Regions from separate parts of the Clostridium kluyveri DSM 555 genome, predicted to be linked through region 2. Evidence: a T-box and tRNA genes for the amino acid it is inferred to sense, from the RefSeq annotation. Region 2 holds a T-box; the other regions hold tRNA genes.
The links. A T-box is a leader RNA that pairs with one kind of tRNA and senses whether it is charged. The one in region 2 lies ahead of alaS (alanine--tRNA ligase), so its partner is inferred to be a tRNA-Ala.

Region 1 (2,204 bases), 1.3 Mb from region 2:
GCGCCAGCATTTCTGGAGTCAACGTTGGGATACCACCCTGGCAGTACTGGAATTCTAACCGGAGTGCATGAAACTGGACACGGGACAATGATAGGCGGGCAGTTTGACTGGGGCGGTCGCCTCCAAAAGAGTAACGGAGGCGTACAAAGGTTCCCTCAGAAGGGTTGGAAATTCTTCGTAGAGTGCAAAGGCAGAAGGGAGCTTGACTGTGACACACACAGGTGGAGCAGGGACGAAAGTCGGGCTTAGTGATCCGGTGGTACCTCGTGGGAGGGCCATCGCTCAACGGATAAAAGCTACCTCGGGGATAACAGGCTGATCTCCCCCAAGAGTTCACATCGACGGGGAGGTTTGGCACCTCGATGTCGGCTCGTCGCATCCTGGGGCTGGAGTAGGTCCCAAGGGTTGGGCTGTTCGCCCATTAAAGCGGCACGCGAGCTGGGTTCAGAACGTCGTGAGACAGTTCGGTCCCTATCCGTCGCGGGCGTAGGAAATTTGAGGGGAGCTGTCCCTAGTACGAGAGGACCGGGATGGACTGACCGCTGGTGAACCAGTTGTTCCGCCAGGAGCACAGCTGGGTAGCTAAGTCGGGAAGGGATAAACGCTGAAAGCATCTAAGTGTGAAGCCCACCCCAAGACAAGATTTCCCATGGCGAAAGCCAGTAAGACCCCTCCGAGAAGAGGAGGAGATAGGTCAGGGGTGTAAGCATGGCAACATGTTAAGCTGACTGATACTAATAGGTCGAGGGCTTGACCAAATAATATTTACTGTGCAATTTTGAGGGGATAAAACTCCTGAAAAGAATAATATAAATCTGGTGGCAATAACGTGGAGGCAACACCCCTTACCATTTCGAACAGGAAGGTTAAGTTCCACAGTGCCCATGGTACTGCAGGGGAGGCCCTGTGGGAGAGCAGGTCGCTGCCGGATAAAGAATAAGGATCTTTAGCTCAGTTGGTTAGAGCAATCGGCTCATAACCGGTTGGTCCGGGGTTCGAGTCCCTGAAGGTCCACCATATGGGGGTATAGCTCAGCTGGGAGAGCATCTGCCTTGCACGCAGAGGGTCAAGAGTTCGAATCTCTTTATCTCCACCAAGAAAAGAACTACATAGTAAATGTAGTTCTTTTCTTTATATCTTAATTTTTAATAGATACCGTTTACTCTGCATTTGAAGGGAGATGAACACATATATTTTATAGAATAAAACAATTTTATTGGGCTATTACGTCTAAGGTTAATGAAGATGATATTAAATTTGTAACAAATATTTTGAATGTAAAAGAATTAGAATTATTTAGTAAATTATCTATACAAGAACAGAAACATTCTATAAGAGTGGCATATGATATAAAATTTTTTTGTAAAGAAAATAATAAAATTGACATGGATTTATTATTGAAAGCGGCACTTCTTCACGACATAGGCAAGACATATAAAAAATTGAATTTGATAGATAAATCTGTAATAGTATTACTGAATAGCATATCTAAAGGAAATATAAAAAGGTTTTTTAAAAATGAAAAAATAAATGTTTATTATAATCATGGTAGAATTGGAAGAGAATTATTGGAAAGAATAAAATGTGATAAAGAATTACTTTATCTAGTAGAGCATCATCATAATTTTGAAATATACAATAATTTGGGATTAAATATACTTAGATTTTATGATAAAAAAAATTAAGCTATAGTAGATAGACTTTGGCCTTACTTAGGAATCGTTTGATATAATTAAATAAATTGTTCATATATGGAAAAGTATTTAAGTTTTTAGTATATAATGTTAGAATATAAGTAACATCATTATTTATATTTTAGAGTGTAGTATTGGAGGTTATAATGAATTCTAAGGAAAGAAGAATATATATTAGAGAAATTTTAGAGAAAAATGATATGCCTCAAAAAGGTCATATTTTATCCCAAAAGTTAGGTGTTACCAGACAGATAATAGTTAAAGATATAGCTATTCTAAGAGCTGAAGGTACAGATATAATAGCAACTCCAGAGGGATATTTAATTCCAAAATCTGAAAAAAACTTAGTAAAACAGGTAATAGCAGTTTCTCATAAAACTACTGAAATAGAGGATGAGCTTAAAGCTATAGTTAAATTTGGTGGTAAAGTTCAAGATGTAATAGTGGAACATTCTATTTATGGAGAAATAAAAGCCATGCTTATGATAAAGACCTTATATGATATAGAAA
Region 2 (2,204 bases):
TTTTTTTCCTGTAATATTTCTTCAGTAAGTTCTATTGGAAAACCATAAGTATCATACAATTTAAAGGCCTTTTCCCCTTCAAGGAGCAGACTATTGCTATTTTCTAATTCCTCTATAAATTCATTTAAGATCTTCATTCCGCTGTCTATTGTTTCATCAAATCTCTCTTCCTCAAGCCTTATAACTTTTTTTATGTACTCTTTCCTATCTTTTAATTTAGGATAGCTCTCGCAAGAATTGTCTATAACAACATTAGAAAGTTTATATAAAAATCTATCATCTATTCCCAGGGACTTACCATGCTTTGCTGCTCTCCTTAAAAGCCTTCTAAGCACATATCCCCGTCCTTCATTAGATGGAAGTATACCATCACTTATCATAAAAGTAATACTTCTTATATGATCTGTTATTATCCTTATAGATATATCATTATTTTTGTGTTCATTATATTTTGTTCCAGATATATTACACACTTCTTTTAATATAGCATTTATAGTATCTACTTCAAATATGCTATTTTCTCCCTGCATTATAGTAGCCATTCTCTCAAGTCCCATGCCTGTATCTATATTAGGGTTGGAAAGTCTATTATAATTCCCATTTTCATCTTTGTCAAATTGAGTAAAAACTAAATTCCAGAATTCAACTATTTTATCATTATCAGCTGCTTCTACAAATTCCTCTACGCTGTTTATTTTTTCCTGTGCTCTATCATAATAAATCTCCGAACAAGGGCCACAGGGACCTACACCATGCTCCCAAAAATTATCTTCTTTTCCTAATCTGAAAATTTTAGAAGGATCCACATCTGTACTTTTAACCCATATATCATAAGCCTCATCATCATCTAAATATATTGTAACATATAATCTATCCTTGGGAAGTTTCAAAACCTCTGTAATAAATTCCCAAGCCCAGGGAATTGCTTCTTTCTTGAAATAATCTCCGAAGGAAAAATTTCCTAGCATTTCAAAGAAAGTGCCATGTCTTGAGGTCTTCCCCACATTTTCAATATCTCCAGTTCTTATACACTTTTGACAGGTAGCTACTCTTTTGCTAGGTGGAACCTTAAGACCTGTAAAATAAGGCTTAAGTGGAGTCATACCGGCATTTATCAAAAGCAAACTTTTATCATTCTGAGGTACTAGAGAAAAGCTGGGCAATCTCAGATGTGCTTTTTTTTCAAAAAAACTTAAATACATCTCTCTAATTTGGTTCAATCCTAATTTTTCCATATTTATCTCTCCTTTTTATTGATATCATATATAATTTAAAAAATAAAAAGCTTCCATCCATAAAAGGGACGAAAGTTTTTCGCGGTACCACCCTAATTATATAGATTTAAAATTATAAAATCCATATCTCTCAAACACCATAATAGGCTCCTAGACAGCCTTCAATAAACCTCATATGAGAAGCTTTACACCCTCTACTTCCTCTCTTTACATATAAGAATATATTTACTTCTTCTATTCACTGCCACATATCCATTTATGATACAAATTATAATTTAAATACACTTTTATGTCAATATTGCTCAATAAATCTGTCAAAGCAAACCTATGGAAATTTATGATCATAAAAGTTCAATTTTAAAAAATTGAACTTTTATGCAAAAAACTCGGGTTCTTTTTATATGTTTAACTTATTGGAGTATATTGTCCTTGAATACATTGTGTAACTTGTTCCGTAGATATATTAACTAAATACTCACACAGTTCAGTTCTATCATCTGAATCTCCTGTTTCGTTATAATCCTTAACTATACCATAACATTTATCACCATTATAGGTAGTTATCCACCTGGACTCTTCAAAAGGTATATGAATAGACTCGTTAGCCTCAAGTTCTATTTGTGACTTAATCAGATCTAGTGCCTGTTCAATATTTAATATGCCATTAAATACTGGAATATTTAACATGCCATTAAACATGGGAACATCAGAGGGAACTTCCCCATCACTTACTGATTCTATATTATTACCATCTAAAGGTGTTATGTCATCTGAATCATTATATATTTTATAAATTCCTAAAGTTTTAGTATCCACTAAAAAGTCATACTTGTAGTTACCTATTAACCATGCGTTAGCAGGTTCATTATAAGCATACAAAGCTATTCGATAATAATTACTACCATCATAACTATACATACCCATATTTCCAGATCTTAAGCTAGAACTAAGTGTTATGTTTGATTTTAC
Region 3 (2,204 bases), 1.2 Mb from region 2:
TGCTTAGCGCAAGCGAAGGCAAGAACTTAAGCCCCAGTAAACGGCGGCCGTAACTATAACGGTCCTAAGGTAGCGAAATTCCTTGTCGGGTAAGTTCCGACCCGCACGAATGGCGTAATGATTTGGGCACTGTCTCAACAACAAATCCGGCGAAATTGAAGTGCAAGTGAAGATGCTTGCTACCCGCGATTGGACGGAAAGACCCCGTAGAGCTTTACTGCAGTTTATCACTGAATTTTGGTATTACCTGTACAGGATAGGTGGGAGGCAGAGAAGGAAGTGCGCCAGCATTTCTGGAGTCAACGTTGGGATACCACCCTGGCAGTACTGGAATTCTAACCGGAGTGCATGAAACTGGACACGGGACAATGATAGGCGGGCAGTTTGACTGGGGCGGTCGCCTCCAAAAGAGTAACGGAGGCGTACAAAGGTTCCCTCAGAAGGGTTGGAAATTCTTCGTAGAGTGCAAAGGCAGAAGGGAGCTTGACTGTGACACACACAGGTGGAGCAGGGACGAAAGTCGGGCTTAGTGATCCGGTGGTACCTCGTGGGAGGGCCATCGCTCAACGGATAAAAGCTACCTCGGGGATAACAGGCTGATCTCCCCCAAGAGTTCACATCGACGGGGAGGTTTGGCACCTCGATGTCGGCTCGTCGCATCCTGGGGCTGGAGTAGGTCCCAAGGGTTGGGCTGTTCGCCCATTAAAGCGGCACGCGAGCTGGGTTCAGAACGTCGTGAGACAGTTCGGTCCCTATCCGTCGCGGGCGTAGGAAATTTGAGGGGAGCTGTCCCTAGTACGAGAGGACCGGGATGGACTGACCGCTGGTGAACCAGTTGTTCCGCCAGGAGCACAGCTGGGTAGCTAAGTCGGGAAGGGATAAACGCTGAAAGCATCTAAGTGTGAAGCCCACCCCAAGACAAGATTTCCCATGGCGAAAGCCAGTAAGACCCCTCCGAGAAGAGGAGGAGATAGGTCAGGGGTGTAAGCATGGCAACATGTTAAGCTGACTGATACTAATAGGTCGAGGGCTTGACCAAATAATATTTACTGTGCAATTTTCAGAGGATATAAATTTTCTGAAGAAAAGTATTGACAGGCGGTGGGAATGACAGTATAATATAAAACTGTAGTAAGAAAACGCTTTGAAAATCTGGTGGCAATAACGTGGAGGCAACACCCCTTACCATTTCGAACAGGAAGGTTAAGTTCCACAGTGCCCATGGTACTGCAGGGGAGGCCCTGTGGGAGAGCAGGTCGCTGCCGGATAAAGAATAAGGATCTTTAGCTCAGTTGGTTAGAGCAACCGGCTCATAACCGGTTGGTCCGGGGTTCGAGTCCCTGAAGGTCCACCATATGGGGGTATAGCTCAGCTGGGAGAGCATCTGCCTTGCACGCAGAGGGTCAAGAGTTCGAATCTCTTTATCTCCACCAAAACGAGTAACAATTTTGTTACTCGTTTTTTATATTTAGATTTATCCGAACGCTGCCAGTGCTAATATTTCTATCTTCTTTAAAGTGAAAGAGCACTGCTATGCGCATGGATAAGTTCTTCTAGTGTTCCAATAGAGCAAGATTTTTCTACGATACATTTAATGAAATATATGTATTCAAACATATTATATGGAAGTTTTGAATACATTTTATCATTGAATAAAATGTAATATATGCTTAAAATAGAAGCATAATAAAAATTATTATGAAAATTATTTAATTTTTAAAAGGGATTTTTAATTATTAAGTAGAATATTATATAAATAGAGTATAATTAATGAAGTAAAATATATAAATTAAATGTAAAGTACAAGGAGGAATTGCCTATGAAAACATATTCAACAAAAAATTTAAGAAACATAGGAATTATTGGACATAGTGGTTCTGGAAAGACTACATTGACAGAAGCGATACTTTACCATACGAAAACTATAGACAGATTAGGAAAAATTGAGGATGGAAATACAACTAGTGATTATGATCCAGAAGAAAAGAAAAGACAAATATCTGTATCAGCCTCAATAGCTTCATGTGAATGGAAAGATATAAAAATAAATTTGGTTGACATACCAGGGTATTTTGATTTTATAGGAGAAACTTTTCAAGGATTAAGAGCAGTTGATTTAGCTATGATTGTTGTATCAGGTGTGTCAGGAATCCAAGTAGGAACTGAAAAGTCTTGGAATCATGTAAATAAGGAAAAACTTCCAA
Region 4 (2,204 bases), 1.2 Mb from region 2:
CTTGGGAGGTGGTCCTCCCTGCTTCCCACAAGGTTTCTCGTGTCTCGTGGTACTCCGGTACAGGTTATTTTGCTTCTGCTTTTCACTTACAGGGCTTTTACCTTCTGCGGCTCAACTTTCCAGTTGAATTCACTTAAGCTTCCACATTTTTTATCACCTGACCTCTACCCCGGAAACAAGTTTCCGGTTTGGGCTCTTTCCCTTTCGCTCGCCGCTACTTAGAAAATCGATTTTTCTTTCTCTTCCTCCGGGTACTTAGATGTTTCAGTTCCCCGGGTTTTCCCCTGCATACCTATATATTCAGCATGCAGTACCTATTGTTTTATAGGTGGGTTTCCCCATTCGGACATCTCTGGTTCTCTGGCTATTTGCGCCTACCCAGAGCTTTTCGCAGCTTATCACGTCCTTCTTCGGCTCCTGGTGCCAAGGCATCCTCCATGCGCCCTTTGTAGCTTGACCTGATAATTTAGTCCAAATCTTCGATTTGGTGCCTAAATTGCACTCCTCAGCCTTAGCTGAGTGAGTTTCATTAAAAAATTACTGCTAACTTCGCACAGCTTCGTCAAGCCTTTCCCTGCGGTGCTCATTTACACAAGTAAACTCTGCTCCTCACTCAAGTCCTTCCTCGCTCTGCCCGTTATCACTAATTTTCTTTGTCCTACGTAAATATAATTAAAACTTTATTCTCAATTATATTGATATAGGAACTACATCTTATTAAAATAAGCATAAACTCATTTATACTTACTACTACAAAGGTTATTTCTAACCTTAGCTTTACTTCTTTTATTTACTGTGCAATTTTCAAAGGACAAAACTCCAATTGTACAATGCTCAATTCACATTTCACAATTGAAAATACATAATTTATAAATACAATTTACAATTAATTAGAATAAAATGTCAATGTCTATTAATAATTACTCACTTTTTAAAAATTAAAAGACATTATTTGGTGGGCTTAAATGGACTCGAACCATCGACCTCACGCTTATCAGGCGTGCGCTCTAACCAGCTGAGCTATAAGCCCATATGGTGGAGATAAAGAGATTCGAACTCTTGACCCCCTGCGTGCAAGGCAGGTGCTCTCCCAGCTGAGCTATACCCCCAAATCAAAAATTAGAAGGATATAAATAATCCCTCAAAATTAAACAGAATAAAGGGCAACTTATTTATCTCAAATTTCAGCTTTTAAGGCAGGTTTTTTCCCGGCCTTTCGACTCCTTAGAAAGGAGGTGATCCAGCCGCAGGTTCTCCTACGGCTACCTTGTTACGACTTCACCCCAATCACTAACCCCACCTTCGGCCGCGTCCTCCTTGGTTAGACTACGGACTTCGGGTGTTGCCAGCTCTCATGGTGTGACGGGCGGTGTGTACAAGACCCGGGAACGTATTCACCGCGACATGCTGATTCGCGATTACTAGCAACTCCAACTTCATGCAGGCGGGTTTCAGCCTGCAATCCGAACTGGGGGCAGTTTTTGAGATTTGCTCCTCCTCGCGGTATTGCTTCTCTCTGTTCTGCCCATTGTAGCACGTGTGTTGCCCTGGACATAAGGGGCATGATGATTTGACGTCATCCCCACCTTCCTCCACGTTAACCGCGGCAGTCTCGTTAGGGTGCCCACCTTTACGTGCTGGCAACTAACGACAGGGGTTGCGCTCGTTGCAGGACTTAACCTAACATCTCACGACACGAGCTGACGACAACCATGCACCACCTGTCTCCCTGCCCCGTAGGGCTTCCTCCATTACGAGTCATTCAGGGGATGTCAAGTCCAGGTAAGGTTCTTCGCGTTGCTTCGAATTAAACCACATGCTCCGCTGCTTGTGCGGGTCCCCGTCAATTCCTTTGAGTTTTAATCTTGCGATCGTACTTCCCAGGCGGAGTACTTATTGTGTTTACTGCGGCACAGGGGGGGTCGATACCCCCTACACCTAGTACTCATCGTTTACGGCGTGGACTACCAGGGTATCTAATCCTGTTTGCTACCCACGCTTTCGTGCCTCAGCGTCAGTTACAGTCCAGAGAACCGCCTTCGCCACTGGTGTTCTTCCTAATCTCTACGCATTTCACCGCTACACTAGGAATTCCGTTCTCCTCTCCTGCACTCTAGATATCCAGTTTGAAATGCACTGCCCGGGTTAAGCCCGGGTCTTTCACATCTCACTTAAATATCCGCCTGCACACCCTTTACGCCCAG

Region 1: it encodes a tRNA-Ala, which carries the amino acid that the T-box ahead of alaS (alanine--tRNA ligase) is inferred to sense. The anticodon was not compared.
Region 3: it encodes a tRNA-Ala, which carries the amino acid that the T-box ahead of alaS (alanine--tRNA ligase) is inferred to sense. The anticodon was not compared.
Region 4: it encodes a tRNA-Ala, which carries the amino acid that the T-box ahead of alaS (alanine--tRNA ligase) is inferred to sense. The anticodon was not compared.

Annotation. Positions count from the first base shown of each region.
Region 1 covers NC_009706.1:13,554-15,757, forward strand. Annotated here, with positions in the region: rRNA gene CKL_RS00045 (23S ribosomal RNA) at 1-758, shown strand, start outside; rRNA gene rrf (5S ribosomal RNA) at 815-931, shown strand; tRNA gene CKL_RS00055 (tRNA-Ile) at 941-1,017, shown strand; tRNA gene CKL_RS00060 (tRNA-Ala) at 1,021-1,096, shown strand; gene CKL_RS00065 (HDIG domain-containing metalloprotein) at 1,272-1,685, shown strand; gene CKL_RS00070 (transcription repressor NadR) at 1,841-2,204, shown strand, end outside.
Region 2 covers NC_009706.1:1,358,000-1,360,203, reverse strand. Annotated here, with positions in the region: gene alaS (alanine--tRNA ligase) at 1-1,235, opposite strand, end outside; T-box leader at 1,297-1,486, opposite strand; gene CKL_RS06515 (cell wall-binding repeat-containing protein) at 1,641-2,204, opposite strand, start outside.
Region 3 covers NC_009706.1:176,118-178,321, forward strand. Annotated here, with positions in the region: rRNA gene CKL_RS00905 (23S ribosomal RNA) at 1-1,039, shown strand, start outside; rRNA gene rrf (5S ribosomal RNA) at 1,152-1,268, shown strand; tRNA gene CKL_RS00915 (tRNA-Ile) at 1,278-1,354, shown strand; tRNA gene CKL_RS00920 (tRNA-Ala) at 1,358-1,433, shown strand; gene fusA (elongation factor G) at 1,820-2,204, shown strand, end outside.
Region 4 covers NC_009706.1:172,515-174,718, reverse strand. Annotated here, with positions in the region: rRNA gene CKL_RS00905 (23S ribosomal RNA) at 1-459, opposite strand, end outside; tRNA gene CKL_RS00900 (tRNA-Ile) at 954-1,030, opposite strand; tRNA gene CKL_RS00895 (tRNA-Ala) at 1,034-1,109, opposite strand; rRNA gene CKL_RS00890 (16S ribosomal RNA) at 1,229-2,204, opposite strand, start outside.